DNA from 2 places in the Dehalobacter sp. DCA genome. Region 1 is predicted to be linked to the other one. Evidence: riboswitches for the same ligand, from Rfam matches in the RefSeq annotation. Region 1 holds a riboswitch; the other holds the start of a gene.
What was found. A riboswitch is a leader RNA that binds a small molecule or an ion and turns the genes downstream of it on or off. The one in region 1 is predicted to bind cyclic di-GMP.

Region 1 (7,820 bases):
GAAGGCAAAATGTTTCTCCCGCAGGTTGTTAAAAGCGCCAGAGTTATGAAAAAGGCTGTAGGCTTTTTATTACCCTACATTGAGGCAGAGAAGAAGAGTAATGAAAGTAGAAGTGCAGGGAAAGTAGTCGTGGCAACGGTTAAGGGTGATGTGCATGATATTGGCAAGAACATCATTTCTGTCATTCTGTCTTGTAATAATTTTGAAGTTATCGATCTTGGCGTAATGGCCTCTTGCGAGGTAATTCTTCAAACTGCAAAAAAGGAAAAGGCAGATATCATCGCCCTGAGCGGACTTATTACTCCCTCGTTAGATGAGATGTCTAATGTGGCGGAGGAAATGGAACGGCAAGGATTTACCATTCCCCTGATGATTGGTGGTGCAACAACCTCTAAGACTCATACAGCCTTAAAGATTGCCCCTAAATATTCAAAGGGTGTAGTGAATAGTATTGATGCTTCAAAAGCCGTAGAAGCCGCTAAAAAGCTGCTTAATAAAGATGAAAGAGAAAGGTATCTAACCCAAATAGGGGAAGAATACCAAACTATAAGAGAAAACTACGGAAAAATTGAAAGAAAGCTTGTGCCCTTAGAAGAAGCTAGGAAAAAGAAATTTAATATCGATTGGAATAAGGAAAGTATCAACATTCCAAATCTAATTGGCACCAAACATTTAAAAAATTTTCCCATCAGCGAGCTTAGAAAATATATCGATTGGTCTTTCTTCTTTGTGGCTTGGGATATGGGAATGGTGTATCCTAAAATTATGGAAGATCCTAAATATGGTGGAGAAGCTAAAAAACTTTTTGCTGATGCCAATGAAATGTTAGATTTGCTAGAGAGGGAAGACATACTTACAGCCAATGCTGTTTTGGGTATTTTTCCTGCTAACTCTCTAGGAGATGACCTTGAAATGTACCATAATGGAAGTGTTACAACCTTCAATATGTTAAGGCAGCAAGAGGTTTCCCAGGATAATGTCTATAGATGCCTTGCAGATTATATAGCCCCTAAGGATAGTGGGATAACTGATTATTTAGGTGGCTTTATTGTAACGGCAGGCGTTGGTGCGAAGGAGTATGCCGAAAAACTTAAAGAACAAGGTAATGACTACGGAGCAATCATGGTAAAACTTCTTGCTGATCGGTTAGCAGAAGCCTTTGCAGGGTTATTACATCTTCAGGTCAGAACGGATTATTGGGGATACTCTCCAGATGAAAATCTCGAGCTTAAATCGCTATTAAAAGGGTCATTTAAGGGAATAAGACCAGCCTTTGGATATCCTTGTCTTAGGGATCATGCTGAAAAAACAAAGCTCTTTCAGCTTTTAGAGGGGGAAAGTAAGACTGGTATCACTTTAACAGGACATTATATGATGGATCCTGTTGCTAGTGTGTGCGGGCTGTACTTCGCCTCTGAAGTGGCAAAATATTTTGATATTCACAGAATTGATAAGGCTCAAGTGGATGATTACGCAAAGCGCAACAATAAAGAGCTTAAAGAGATTGAGAAGATGTTAACTACGATTTTGGCGTATAAATAAGAAAATGGAGGCGGTAATTTACTACCTAATATCCGCAAAGGCTCCTACATTTTTTCCTCCACTGCTAATAGCAGAACGCGAACTTGAAAAGGAACTACGAGTTACATTTTTAGGATTGCCGCAATTACGAAACTTCTCGACCTCTTTAACAACAATTGCTCTTATACGATCTTCGTACTTCTCGGCAAATCTATCCCAGTGTCTCTCTTTATCAAAAAAAATCTGTCTCAAAATGTTATTTTCCATAACTCCTTCATACCAAATTTGCAAGTAAAGGGGTACCCCAAAACTTATACTTTCTGCCCTGAAAATTACAAAAGTTGGGCTAAATGTTCGCTTTAGGAATTAGACAACACTAAACTACACCCAAGGTTACCGTTTCAAAAGGATAAATATTAGAACTTTCCAACTCAAGAAACAAAGTTACCAGGGCTATTTTTCAATGTTCCTATAGTTTTTATTGATGACTTTTATGCCGTTTGTTCTTGAACACTCACTAATAAACCAAAGGACTCTAGTCTTTTGATCGAATTCCTAACCAAGATGTCCTTCTTGCGTTCGTCAAAATAGTTAAATCCTAAATCCACATATTCTTGTTTCGCGTTAACAAGATATGTACTAGGGATAGTATTGTATGTCCTACAGCTATCGCCGCCTTATTCTTTCCTCGTCGAGCGGCGACACGATGGTATTGAGCTGATAAGTAGGTGTTTTTCTGACGAGAAGCCGCTTTTGCTGCTTCAGTTAGGGCACTTCTTAGCTTCTTGTTTCCTTTACGCGTCTTAGTGGACTTTTTTTTCCCTGCGCTTTCATCATGACCTGGAGTCATCCCTGCCCATGAACATAAGTGTCCAGGCGTAGGGAAGCGAGACATATCTGTGCCAACTTCCGCTATTATCTGTTCAGCGGTTCGTCTTCCAACTCCAGGTATGGAATCCAATATCTTTAGTTCTTCCGTAAAAGGAGTCATACGTTTCTCGATTTCTTCGTCCAACTCGCTAATCAGTTCATTGAGGTAATCGATATGCGCTAATTGTTTCTCCATCATATGCAGTTGATGCGCTTCGAGTCGTCCTTCAAGAGCAAGTTTCAAATGTTCTTTTTTGTCCTTCAGCTTCTTGAGAGCAGAATCTGCCAAAATAGAAGTGTCTCTCTCTCCATTGATCATGGCTTCCAGCATATTTCGTCCAGAGACACCTAAGACATTCGAAGCCACAGAGGAAAGTTTAATGTTACCTCCCTCTAATACCTTTTGGAGGCGATTTACTTCCCGAGTTCTTTCTTCGATGATGCTTCGTCGGTAGCGGACGATCTCTTTCAATTCTCTTTGCTCCCGGTCCGGTATATAACTTCCTTGAACTAGACCATGACGTAGTATCCGCGCAATCCATTCGGCACCTTTAACATCTGTTTTACGTCCCGGCACCGCTTTTATATGCTGCGCATTGACACCATTGGATGAAGGTTCTCCGGTTCTAATAGGTTATAAATGGGTTTCCAGTAGTCACCTGTGCTCTCCATCGCGACATGGGAACAGCGGCTGCTTTTGATCCAGTCCACAAGTTCGATCAGATTCCGAGTCATTGTTGCAAATGTTCGAATCTCCTTTCGTGATGATGCAGGCTGTGATACTCTTTTTATGCACATCCAACCCGCAACAACGTTCATGTAAGACTTCCATACCATAGCTTCTCCTTAGACTGGTTTTGTTTAAGGCAGGTGCAACAACCAATAGGGGTTATTCTGCCCTGCGTGCTTCCCGAGGGAGCAACAATCTGCGATGCACCGGGTCGTTGTGGTCCGTCTGATACGCGGGCTCGCGACACCAAGAAAGTTCGACCTACCTTCGCCAGCCATAGTAGTAGTATGGACAAAATTTTTATTCATCAGTGGTGCCGCAAAGCGGCATGGGGGTCTGATACGTCGAGAAAACATGGCCACCTTAAAATACAAAATTATAGATGTGGCAGTCTATTGCATGAAATAGAGGTTGCGTAGATCTGCGGGCCCCTTAATAAAGAAATTATTAGAACGATTCAAAGAATCCTCTTTTTGGTGTTCCTAAAAACAAGTTGAGAGTAAAATCAGCAATTACTTCTGTTGATTTTACTCTCCTATTTTTGCTTGAAAGTGAAAAGAAGCTGTCTTTTCATGAATGTCCTTTGACATCATTATGAGACAGCCCCATTGTTTCTGATCAGTTCCAGCAGCTGCTCTGTTCCGACGATCTCTCGGTCGAAGCCGTTATTATCCAGAAGCTGGCTTCTTTTCTTTTTTATAGCGGCAAGCTCTACATTCAGGGTGTTTAGCCGCTCTATAAATACTGCAGGGTCGATATACCCCTTCGATACCAATCTACTGAGTATATGACCCTGCTCTGTAAGCTCCATGATTCTGTTACTGCAGTCCCCGATTTCCTGCTCCTGCTGCTCGTCCATTCGAAGCTTTTTGAGCACTTCCAGCAGGGGAGTGAGGATTTCGGTATAATTGCTTTTGAGCTTGCCCCACATCATGCCGAAAGCCCATTGAACGTCATCCTCTCGGATTGCCTTTTGGCTACATTTGGTGTTGTCCAAAATGTGCTGGCGGCAGCACCATTGAATTTTCTCATAAGGCTTGCCTATGTAAATTTTCTGCCTTCGGAATATACCGCCGCATTCTCCGCATAAGATTTTGCTGCTGAAGGCGTACCGGCTTTGGTATTTCTCCGAATCGTCCATCCCCATCTGCTTTCTGCGGTATTCAAAGATTTCCCTGATCGCCTCCGCCTGTTCATGTGAGATAATGGGTTCATGGTTGTCCTCAATAAGGTATTGAGGAAGCTGACCCTTGTCTCTCTGTCGCTTAAACGGCAGCACCTCTGTGGTACTTTAGATCGCAACTGCAACAATACAGGCAATTATAGATAATAAATGCCGTGTGAAACATCGCAGATCTATAACATAAACAAAAATTCATTCCTTTGCATATTCTAAAAAATTTATTATCGTTTACATAAAAATCAAGACCTGCTGCAAAAATGGGCAGGTCTTGACGCATGTAATCTCACGGTAACCAGGCTGTCATAATGTTTAGAGCACCTTAGACCCTACGGCATTGCGTCCCTGCCTTTAGGCAGGTTTGCCCTTAACATTATTTGTTTTTTAAATCTTTTAAAATACCGCATAATTGCAGTTGATGCCACCCTTGGTGTATATCGTGGCAAAGTTCATACTGCAGATTCAAACATATTCTAGATTCTGATATAAAAAGTTTACGGTATTGCCGATATCCACAGCATCGGTCATCAAACATTGGACGTCATCATCGTCCAGAAACTCTATTTGATATACTTTTTTAAGAGCAATGAAGCGTTATGGCCACCAAATCCAAAACCATTTGATAAGGCATAATTTACTTCATGTTTGATTGCCTTATTAGGCACATAATCCAAATCGCAATCCTCATCTGGCACAGTTAAATTGATCGTAGGAGGTATCATGCCCTCCTCTACAACTTTCAAAGTTATGATAGCTTCTATTCCTCCAGCTGCACCAAATAAATGACCTGTCATGGACTTTGTAGCATTGACTTTTATACGGTAGGCATCTTCTTTAAACAATGCTTTAATCGCCTTTGTTTCAGATTTATCTCCCTCTGGAGTACCTGTTGCGTGTGCGTTAATATAATCGACCTGTTTAGGTGATATTCCTGCCATATCAATCGCTGATTTCATTGCTCCTTCTGCCCCTTGATAATCGGGGCTTGTAATATGGTAGGCGTCAGTAGTCGCGCCGTATCCAACAATTTCACCAAGTATCTTAGCTCCGCGATTTTGGGCATGCTCCAATTCCTCCAGGAATAAAATTCCCGCACCTTCCGACATTACAAATCCATCCCTCAATTTATCAAAGGGACGGCTTGCCTGTTCTGGGTTCTCATTATTTGTGGACATCGCATGCATATTGGTAAATCCGGAAAATGCAAATGTATTGATTGCTGCTTCAGATCCGCCAGCTATCACCGCATCTGTATAGCCGTGCTTGATACTTAAAAACGCTTCTCCAATAGCCTGATTGGATGTTGCACAAGCCGATACCGGAGAAAAACTTGGCCCCGTAAAGCCTGTTTTAATGGCTATAATACCCGCTGCCATATTGCCGATCATCATAGGAACCATAAAAGGGGAAACATGCCTGTTTCCTCTGGTCATAAATTTTTCGTGATTTTTTATTATTGTCTTAATACCGCCAATACCTGAGCCTACATAGATACCGACTCTGTTTTTGTTAAAATTTATATCCTGTACATTTGCCATTTCAATTGCTTGTTTTGCTGCCGCATAAGCATATTGGATGAATAAATCATATCTATTTATCTCTTTTCCATCAAAGTAATCCTTGGAAGAAAAATCTTCGATATATCCGGCAATACGGGAAGGAATTTCCGAAAAAGACGAATCAGAAATCCTCTTTATTCCGCTCTTTCCGCTTGTGCTTTATGAGGCGCAGAGCATATTCAGTAATTTCGTCTTTTTTTACAGTCACAATTTTAAATTTTACTCAATTTGCCTCAATTAACTCCGTATTATTTGTATTTTCTAGATAACAGAATTGTTTCGAGAAAAGCTTTTGGTATAACCAGCGGCTTTTGCCGCATGACGCTGGGAAACTTCACCAATAGGAAGAGGTTTTGACTGATCTCCTGGGAAGCTCGGGGCGGTCTCCATTGATTTGCAGTTAAATTTCCTCTCGACAAACCGGGCAACTTTGTGACTGGAGCTATGTATAAATTCCACGAAATCTATTCTACCGCCAGCCGCCACAACAAGATCTTCACTTTCACAGCTGGATCCTTCTCTAAATGCCATAACAATCAGAAAACTTACAATCAGGGAATATAGAATCCAGTTTCGGACTAAGTGGGCTATTATAGTCAGCGGCGTTACCAATTCGTACGTCATCAATACCCAAACTGAAAACATAATCTCTTATATTTCCTTTATTTTATTCGCTTTGTTAATATCCATAATATATTACCTCCTCCTGACTTTAGGACTTATAAGACGAAAAACTGCTAGCACTCAGCCCTGAAAACCGTTTAGATAGCGGAGTTCAGGGCTGATTTTTATGTAGAAAATATATTATATTTTGTCCTATTATGTCCTTTTATATTAGTTGCGATTATGGTATAATAGTTTTAGATATTTTTATCCAGAGGAGCCTTCTGTATGTACGTTGCCATAACAGGCTCGGGCAAGGCCCGGGTCATACAGTTTAGAGAAGATACCCGTATTCCGGGAACAACGAAGAAAAAGACGCATGTCGTGAAGACGATTGGTAACTATGAACGAATGCTCGCTGAGGATCCGGACATTATTGCCAAGCTTAAGGCTGAAGCAGCTGAACTGACAAGGGCAAAGAAGGAAACGACGCTCCTCTCGCTTTAAGCGTTACCGTTATGGACATCACATCACCTCAGGATGTTGTTCCTTCCTTCAGGTTCGGTCATGCGCTAATCAAACAGCTTTGGAGCACTATGGGGTTAGACGCCTTTTTTCTTGCTAATTGCGGAAAGCGCAATGCTACAGCTGTTGGACAAGCTCTATTCTACCTTGTCGCCCATCGCTGCGCAGATCCTTGCAGTATCCATGCGAGTGCATTGGAACAGAATTCCTATGCGGGTATCCTTTCTCTTGGGATCGATGTCCTTTACGATGTTCTTGATGTACTCTCCCAGCAGAAAGAGGCCATCATAAGCCACCTTGCTGACTTCTTTGAAAAGAAAACCAGCCGCAGTGGTCCTGAAGCATACTATGACGTCACAACGTACGCTTTTGAGAGCACCCGCTGGGGCGAATTACGAATGTTTGGCTTCTCGAAGGATCACAAAAATAACGAAGTTCAGGTGGTCATGGGGCTGCTTTTGGACAACAACGGCATACCCATAACGTATGAACTTTTTCCAGGCAACACGATGGATCAGTGTACTCTGACCCGATCGGTAGAGAAGCTTAAGAGTCTGTACAGGCTGGAAAAGATCACGGTGGTTGCCGACAGAGGACTCAACAGCGGCAGCAATCTTGAGTACCTCTGCAAGGGTGGGCACGACTTCGTCATCAGCTATACTTTAAAGCGTTCTCCTGACTCCTTTAAGGAACTTGTATGGAACGACGAAGGATGGCAAGATAGTGTGGACCTTGCCACAGGGGAGATAACCTCTCGTTCCAAGATCGTAGAGCAAATACTGGAGGTCAAGGTTCCCATAGATCAGGATGAGGAAAGTGCTGAAAAGAAAAA
Region 2 (7,820 bases), 440 kb from region 1:
CAGAAATGTATAATTTTCTTTCAGTTCAGACTGATTGTTATCCATCAATTCACACCTTTCACAACGACTTGCTTAAAACTTCATAGGTATTACTTCAAAATTTTATAAGTATTTCAAAATTGCTTTCCAATGTGTCAGCTTTTCCTCAAATTTCATCGTATTGGCCGGACTGGTTGAGGGCAATAGCAGATAGGCAATGGAAGCAGACTCCAGACGGATTTTCCTCTTATATATATTAAAGCCCTTTGCTCCGTTAAATGCAAGTAATTCCAGATGTGGGTACTGAATAAATAAATTTTGAAAATCATTGACCTGTTCATTGACTATATTGCTATCGAGACTGCCTTCTCTGGAGCAGTTACAAATGACATCCCAAAGGGCAATTTTTCTGTCCAAAAGAAATTGTTTCCTGCTATCATAATCATCCATGGCATCCGCGGCATTAGACCATCCACGGGCATCGTCAAAAAGCGCATACATAATCCGCCAAAAGTGATTGTAAGGATGTACATAATATTTCTGCTCCCTCAACGATTGCACTCCCGGCATCGAGCCGAGGATCAATACCCGGGACTCCTGATTGATGACCGGTTCAAATGAATAGATGATTTCCATTTCCATATCAGTCCAAACTCCATTGTCTTGGATAAAAGAGTAATGGCGGCAGCTTGGTACGCTTGTCTCCCTTCGCCGTATTTAGCTGGGGCTGGGTCAGAAAAATACTATGGCTTAAATCAGTACCACTAAGGTCGGCATCGCGCAAATCCGCCCCGATCAAATCAGCTCCGCCCAGATCGCTCCCGCTGAGATCTGCGGCAATCAGACAGGCTCCTCTAAGGTTAGCCCCTCTGAGGTCCGTTTCCCGGAGATCTGCAGCAATCAGACTATTCCTGCGCTTAAAGGTCTTCAAAATCCCGGCCTGAATATTCCGCTCCTGACAAACAGAAACACGGACCAGTTCACTTGTTTGAAGCAGCAGGGTATTTACTTCGGTACGATATAAGGGTACATCCATTTTCAGAAGCTCACCCGGGCTGAGCAGTGTCAGCCGTTCCGTCTCTTCCCGCAGGGTACGAAGCGCCTCATGAACTGAATGAGCGGGCTGTAATGTCTCTGCTTCTGTCAAATACCAGAGTATCTCCTGAAGCTGCCGAATGACAAGGAAAACTTCAAACATTTGCTCCTGGAATTCCGGTGATCGCCGCCAGTCTCTGCCGCCGTAACTGAGCTTGGATACCTTTGGCCCTGCGCCAAAACAGTCAAATGCCATGCAGCCTTTCAGGCCCAGTCCCTGAAGATCTTGATATATACTGCAGCGAAAATTTTCCTGCAGCTTCCGACAGGGTTGACCGGCCTCTTTATCGTTTGGAAAGCCTTCCGAAGCTGAAAAATACAGCGCGGTGCAGCACAATCCGAAGCAGTTCTCACAGTCAGCTCTCAGACTGCGTCTCTGCTCAGCAAAAATGTCTATTGGTTCACGAATTCCAGACAATGTTTGATCCTCCAAAACAAAGAACATTTGATTTATCCCCAGAAATAATGCTTGAATAGTTTGTCTAATCTTTTTTGGCCTTTCTAAGAACCAGTTGAATATTCAGACGATCGGCTTCCACTTTTAGCAAGCGGACGGCTTCTTCAGCACTGCCGTTGCAGTTGATCCGATCCATATGATGGATCTTATCCATCATATTATTCAGGACGGAAAGCGGCAGCAGGTTGACCGCCAGACAATAAAATCCCTTTGATTTGCCGTCGTTGTAATTCGTGATTAGTTCGCCTAAAATTTTGTGTTTTTCCGTCAGTTCTTCAAGATAATTTTGAAGGTCTATTTTAGCCTTGGCCTGATCCTGCAATACATTTTGATAGGATATAAAGGAATCGGCCTCGCTTGGAGCCTGATACCTCTCACATGGATAGACACTGCATTCAAAACAGTATTCAACATTTTGATGCTTTTTATTACAGGTAATTACGGCACAGGAAGGATGCTTCAAAAAAAAGTCCGGACCCCCGCAGCCGGGGCACTTTGAAGAACCGTCCGTATGAAAGCGCGGACAGAGACAGCAATTCAATCCGCATAATGAAAAGTCGGCGCATTTTCGCCTGTATTCTTTACTTACCATTGATTTAACCATCGCATGCATCTCCTGATAAACATTTTTTAGCATTTCCCAAACATTAAGGGCCGTATCTAAACATCGCAGCACGGAATTCTTCTTGGGATATGCGCGTTCTCCGCGACTCTGTACTTCACGATCTTGCTTATTAACTCATACGGAATAGGCTTATTTAATGGGAATTGTACCGATCCTTTAGCTCCCTTATAACCGGCCAGTTCCTGTTTAAAGGCTTCAATCCCGCTTGGTGTCGGATAAAATCCAATGTGGTTTTTGAATGCTGCGAAATGAACGAGATTACCGTTCAGTACAAACGTAGGCATCTGATAGCTTATCTTTTCCACTGCGTCCGGTGCTGCTTCTCTTATCACATTTCTAATTGCTCTTAATATTTCCTGTGTCTCATCAGGGAACTGCAAAATATACCCATCAACTGATTCATGAACCACTTTATCCGCTCCCATTTTTAGTTTCTCCTTTAAATTTTTCCGAATAACCCCTGTAGAACCTGAAAGCGATGTGCTACAATAGTTCTATGACCGAAATATCAATCGAATAGGGATACAGGAGCAACGACAATGGCAAACTTGGTGAAAGCCAGGGACGCAAAGCTATGGGTCTTCCAGAATAATTCTGATGACTGCCAGGCCACCGAATCCGCTCAGGTTTGTTTTGAATGTCGCCATGCAATCTGCTGGTGATTTTTTTGTTGCTTCAGCTAGCACTGATTTATCGGAAAGGAAGATTACAATTGCGTCAGGTAAGTGTAAACCGGCTTCAAAAGGGAGACGTATTGGGACGAACCATTTTCTCGCATAACGGCCGTTCATTACTTGGGAAAGGAGTCACGCTGACCTCCCCCTATATCGAGCGGCTGAAAGAGCTGGGCATCAGTATTGTCTATGTGGACGATGACGAAACGAAGGATATTGTTATCGAAGATGTCATTTCCGAGGAAAACAGGCGGGAGGCAATGAACTCCATTGAGCATTCAGCGGAAGCGGTACGAATCGGTAAAGACCTCAATGGTTTTCAGGTAAAAAAGACGGTAAACAACATCATCGGAGACGTTCTGTTTCAAGAGAAGATATTTCTGAGCCTGACAGATATGCGGAGCTATGACAATCAAGTTTATGCGCATTCAGTCAGTGTTTGTGTCCTTGCGACAATTTTGGGCAAAGCTTTGGGACTGGATAAAGATACCCTGGAGGCGCTGGCGGTAGGGGCTTTGCTTCACGATATAGGGACTGTCAAGCTGCCAAAAGAGCTTGTCGCCAAACGTGAGGCCTTTACTCTGAAGGAAAATGACCTATATAAGACGCATACCGTACATGGATTTGAAATACTTCGGAACAAATCGGAATTAAACTTATTGAGTGCGCATATTGCTTTGCAGCATCACGAATGGCTGAACGGAAACGGCTATCCCCGGAAGCTGTCCGGCCGGCACCTCCATGTCTTGGCTCAAATCGTAGGGCTGGCCGACTTCTATGATAATCTGGTCAATGATGGCCCGGGCCACTCCCGGATCGTCCCGCATGAAGCCTGTGAAATTGTGATGGGATGTGCGAACAAGCTATTCTCCCAGCAGTTGGTTGTAACGTTCTTAAAGCATGTTGCGGCCTATCCGACCGGCTGTACCGTTAAGCTCAATACAGGTGAAGTTGGGATTGTGGTTGACCAAAATAAAAGTTTGCCGATGCGCCCGATTATCAGGGTATTAATCGCCGACAAAGGGCTGGCCCATGTCCAGGCTAAGGAATATAACCTTGTCGAAGATCTTACAACCTTTATTGTATCCATTGTCGAGTGAAGCTGATCCATTTCTTGAAAAAAATTGCCGGCTCAAATGTTTTTTGAGCCGGCTAACCTACTATTTTGGAAGTTTTCCAAACACCTTCAGTACGGACCGGTGGAACGAATGAGGAAACGATGGTTCTGCAAACATTAGGACGCATTGGTCATGGATGACGTTTATATGATTTTCCGTACAATAGTCTATAGCCTCTTTGGATTCAGCCCCCTGCTGAATCCAGATATGTTTGATTCCAGCTTCTACCGCGTCCCTAACGACCTTATTGGTTTGGTCCGGAGGGACGACGATCACTGCACCGTCGGCTTTCTGCGGCAAAGACTGAAGGTTTTCATAGCAGATCTCGCCGTCAATACTGTCCATATTAGGATTTACGGCAAAAACTGACCTTGCCTACGTTTGGTAGACACGGAGAAACCCTAAATAATTATTGTTTTCATTGAATTACGCAATCATGCTGCATCATGCACCTTTAATGGCGCTATGTAATCGTTGGAAGAATGAATGCGATTGCGATTGTAAAAGAGCTCAATGTACTCAAATACTGCTGATCTTGCTTCATCTCTGGTCTTGAAATGCATGTCATTAAGCCATTCTGTTTTCAACTTACCCCAGAATGATTCCATTGGGGCATTGTCATAACAGTTGCCTTTGCGGCTCATGCTGCAAACAAAGTTCTTTTCCTGGTATTAGTTTCTGGTAGTTATGACTGGCATACTGTACACCACGATCTGAATGTAAAATGAGTACCTTCTTTAGGTTTTTTGCGACCGATGGCATTCCTTAGAGCCGATATCACGAGTGACGTTTTCATACGGCTATCCATTGACCAACCGACAATTGAACGGTCGTAAAGATCCAGAATCCCTGCCAGATAGAGCCAGCCCTCATCCGTAGCAATGTACGTGATGTCTGAAACCCATTTTTCATTGCGACGGGATGCAGTGAACTCACGGTTAAGTATATTTTCAGCAACTGGCAAGTTGTGACGTGAGTTTGTGGTTGCTTTGTATTTCTTAATCACCTTTGAACGAAGGCCGTTCTCCCGCATCACTTTGGCAACTGTTGTCTTGCAGGCCAATTGCTCTTGAGGCAGCTCTTTGGTTATTCTGGTCGCACCATAGATGCGCTTGTATTTGTAAAAGAGGCTTGTAACGGTTTTCAGCAGCGCAGCTTTTCTTTCGGCTCTGGCGCTGGGCGGTCTTTTTAGAAAAGCGTAATAACCGCTCCTTGATACGTTTAAGGCCTGACACATCTTCGCAATCCGAAATACGGAGCGATGTTCATAAATAAATTTGAACTTCTTTATTTCTGATTTTTCGCGAAGTAGGCCGCCGCTTTTTTTAGGATTGCGTTTTCCTCTTTAAGATCAAGTAATTCTTTGCGGAGCTTTATGATCTCCTCATCCTCGGGACGCAGTTTGCCCTTGCCTGGGAAGGACTCGTCTCCATGTTGCTTATATTGTCTGACCCAGTCGCGCACTGTTGTGTAATGCACGCCTAGCTCTGTTGCCATTTCTCTGATCGTTGTTTCCTTGTTTATGATCCTCTTGACAACCAACTCTTTGTACTCTTTGTCGTAAGCCATTTTGAATACCTCCGTTATTTTGATTATAGGGGTATTCTCTGTGTCTATCAAACGTGATCTAGGTCAATTGGGTATACTGCAAGCGAGGTAAAAAGGAGCACTAAAATCGGGCAAAATCAATATTTGCAAAAAACAACCGAAAATGAATATTTACTAATAAAAGTAAAGGTATCAAACAACGATAAAGAGACTCGTACCATTGATACTAGCTTATTTAAGTTAAAAGATGCTGAAGGCAAAGAATATTCTGCTATGGCTGAAGCAGACATGTATGTAAACACCGATAATAGTTTCTTTCTAGCCCAGGTAAACCCGGGAACAAGCAAAAGTGGATATATTGTATTTGAAATTCCTAAAAACCTAAAAGGTTTAAAATTACAAGTTTCAAGTGGTTTAGGATGGTCTGGTGGACAGTACCAGATAATAAACCTTGGTCAATAGGCTTGGAAAAGTATAGATTTTGGCCGAGTCATAATAAATTGAGATTCGGCCTTCTTTCTTTATGTTTTTTCACTTAAGTCTTTTTTCCACTTTTCCAGTTTATCTTTAGCATCTTCACTTTAAATTATAAACCAAGGATAAAGCTCATTTTGTTGGTTCGTACCAATTTTCAACATCAGGTATTTTTTGTATCAATTTCTCATTTGCTTCCAGCATCTTCTTGTAATAAAAATCATATGCTGGACTTAGCGTTCTCATCGTCGGAATGAACACATCATAGTATCCGTTTGTTTCTCCAAATTTACGAAACAAATCCATGAGTTGTGCCATTACTGAATTCTGGTACTTATCCGTTTTCTTAAGTTCTGTATATTGAATGATATTATCTTTGTTGTTTTCCCAATACGTGTCAAAGTCATCATAAGTACTCTGTATGTTGGCACTCATTTCTTCAATTTTTTCATTGTCCATATATTTGTCAACTTCGTCCAAAATTAATTGAAACTCTTCTGGAATTTCGATTGGTTCCATATCGTCAAGGAAGTTAACAATGTTGTCATATAACACTTTCTGCTCATTTGTCTTTACTGGTTCATTGAGAAATTGGCCAAAATGAAAGCTAAAGTATCTCCCATAGTATCCGGGAAACGCCATTAATAACTTTTCTTTAATCGTAGATTGTTGTTCTAATAAATTCAATCTATCCTGAATTTCAGCAACATCCACCCCATTAATCAACTGTCCTATCAAATCAAGTCGATATAATTTTTCCTTTGCCTGAATCTCTTTTGCTTGCTTAATTAAAGCAAGAGTGTGCTTCTTGTCGTTACTATCAAGCACTTGCTTGATCTCATCCGTGCATAATTCCAGTTTTCGAAATAACGCAATTTCTTTCAAACGAGATAAATCTGAGTCAGAAAATTCCCTATATCCGTTCTCGTTAACTTTAGGTGATACTAAACCCTTTAATTGATAATACTCAACTGCTTTTTTCGTTAAACCTGTTTGTTTACAAATCTCATTCACTTGCATACCTTACACCTCCTGATTCCAGCTTAAGGTATCCTCTTAGGTGCTAGTCAAGTACTTAGGGGCTGCTGAATAACGGTAAAATCAGCATAAACACTGGGTTTTAACCCCGACTTTTGGTAAAATAGTACATGTAAACATAAATATTATGTTAAAAAACCTTGCACTTGGGAGCGTGTTTTCATGTACAAACCTACCGAACAGCAGATTACATTTCCGCACGAATTCTTTCTGCCTTTTGGCGGGAACTTAAACCCGGACAATAAATGGTGTAAGCTCGCATTAATGATCCCCTGGGCCGAAGTTGAGAAGAAGTATGCCAGAAGTTTTCCTGTCAGTCGCGGACAAAAAGCCTATTCGGTGCGTTTGGCACTCGGATCTCTGATCATTCAAAATGTGAAATCATTATCTGACCGTGACACGGTCGAAGAGATCACAGAAAATCCGTACATGCAATATTTCATTGGCCTAAGTGCATTTGTAGATAAACCGCCATTCAATCATTCACTCATGACCCATTTCCGCAAACGTTTGGACAAGGATATTATCAACGAAATCAACGAGATTACTAGCAGACTAGCCGGAGAACATGAATATCCAGAAAACCCAGATGACCCAGATGACTCAGATGGCTCAGACGACACCCCTCCTTCTGATGGTGAAGACTCTGATGATACAGGACAAGAAGAGAAAACGAATGAAGAACCTTCAGAAACCAAGAACTCAGGCAAGCTGATCCTGGATGCAACCTGCACCCCTGCGGATATTCACTATCCTACAGATATCTGGCTTTTGAACACAACCCGGCAGGCTTTGGAAGAAATCATTGATGT

Region 2: linked by a shared signal. The riboswitch ahead of DHBDCA_RS08175 (HD-GYP domain-containing protein) and the one ahead of DHBDCA_RS05950 (zinc ribbon domain-containing protein) in region 1 are both predicted to bind cyclic di-GMP.

Annotation. Positions count from the first base shown of each region.
Region 1 covers NC_018866.1:1,262,399-1,270,218, forward strand. Annotated here, with positions in the region: gene metH (methionine synthase) at 1-1,542, shown strand, start outside; gene DHBDCA_RS05930 (hypothetical protein) at 1,564-1,788, opposite strand; partial or broken gene DHBDCA_RS05935 (IS110 family transposase) at 2,013-3,223, opposite strand; partial or broken gene DHBDCA_RS05950 (zinc ribbon domain-containing protein) at 3,729-4,409, opposite strand; cyclic di-GMP riboswitch class I at 4,589-4,677, opposite strand; partial or broken gene fabF (beta-ketoacyl-ACP synthase II) at 4,862-6,001, opposite strand; gene DHBDCA_RS05960 (hypothetical protein) at 6,122-6,505, opposite strand; gene DHBDCA_RS15735 (hypothetical protein) at 6,752-6,970, shown strand; gene DHBDCA_RS05965 (IS1634 family transposase) at 6,982-7,820, shown strand, end outside.
Region 2 covers NC_018866.1:1,701,398-1,709,217, forward strand. Annotated here, with positions in the region: gene DHBDCA_RS08150 (SGNH/GDSL hydrolase family protein) at 1-45, opposite strand, end outside; gene DHBDCA_RS08155 (DNA-deoxyinosine glycosylase) at 103-621, opposite strand; gene DHBDCA_RS08160 (pentapeptide repeat-containing protein) at 623-1,492, opposite strand; gene DHBDCA_RS08165 (DUF3795 domain-containing protein) at 1,557-2,135, opposite strand; gene DHBDCA_RS08170 (iron chaperone) at 2,192-2,581, opposite strand; cyclic di-GMP riboswitch class I at 2,688-2,773, shown strand; gene DHBDCA_RS08175 (HD-GYP domain-containing protein) at 2,869-3,930, shown strand; partial or broken gene DHBDCA_RS08180 (CoA-binding protein) at 3,991-4,305, opposite strand; partial or broken gene DHBDCA_RS08185 (IS3 family transposase) at 4,383-5,517, opposite strand; gene DHBDCA_RS08195 (DUF4352 domain-containing protein) at 5,584-5,958, shown strand; gene DHBDCA_RS08200 (MerR family transcriptional regulator) at 6,103-6,990, opposite strand; gene DHBDCA_RS08205 (IS5 family transposase) at 7,171-7,820, shown strand, end outside.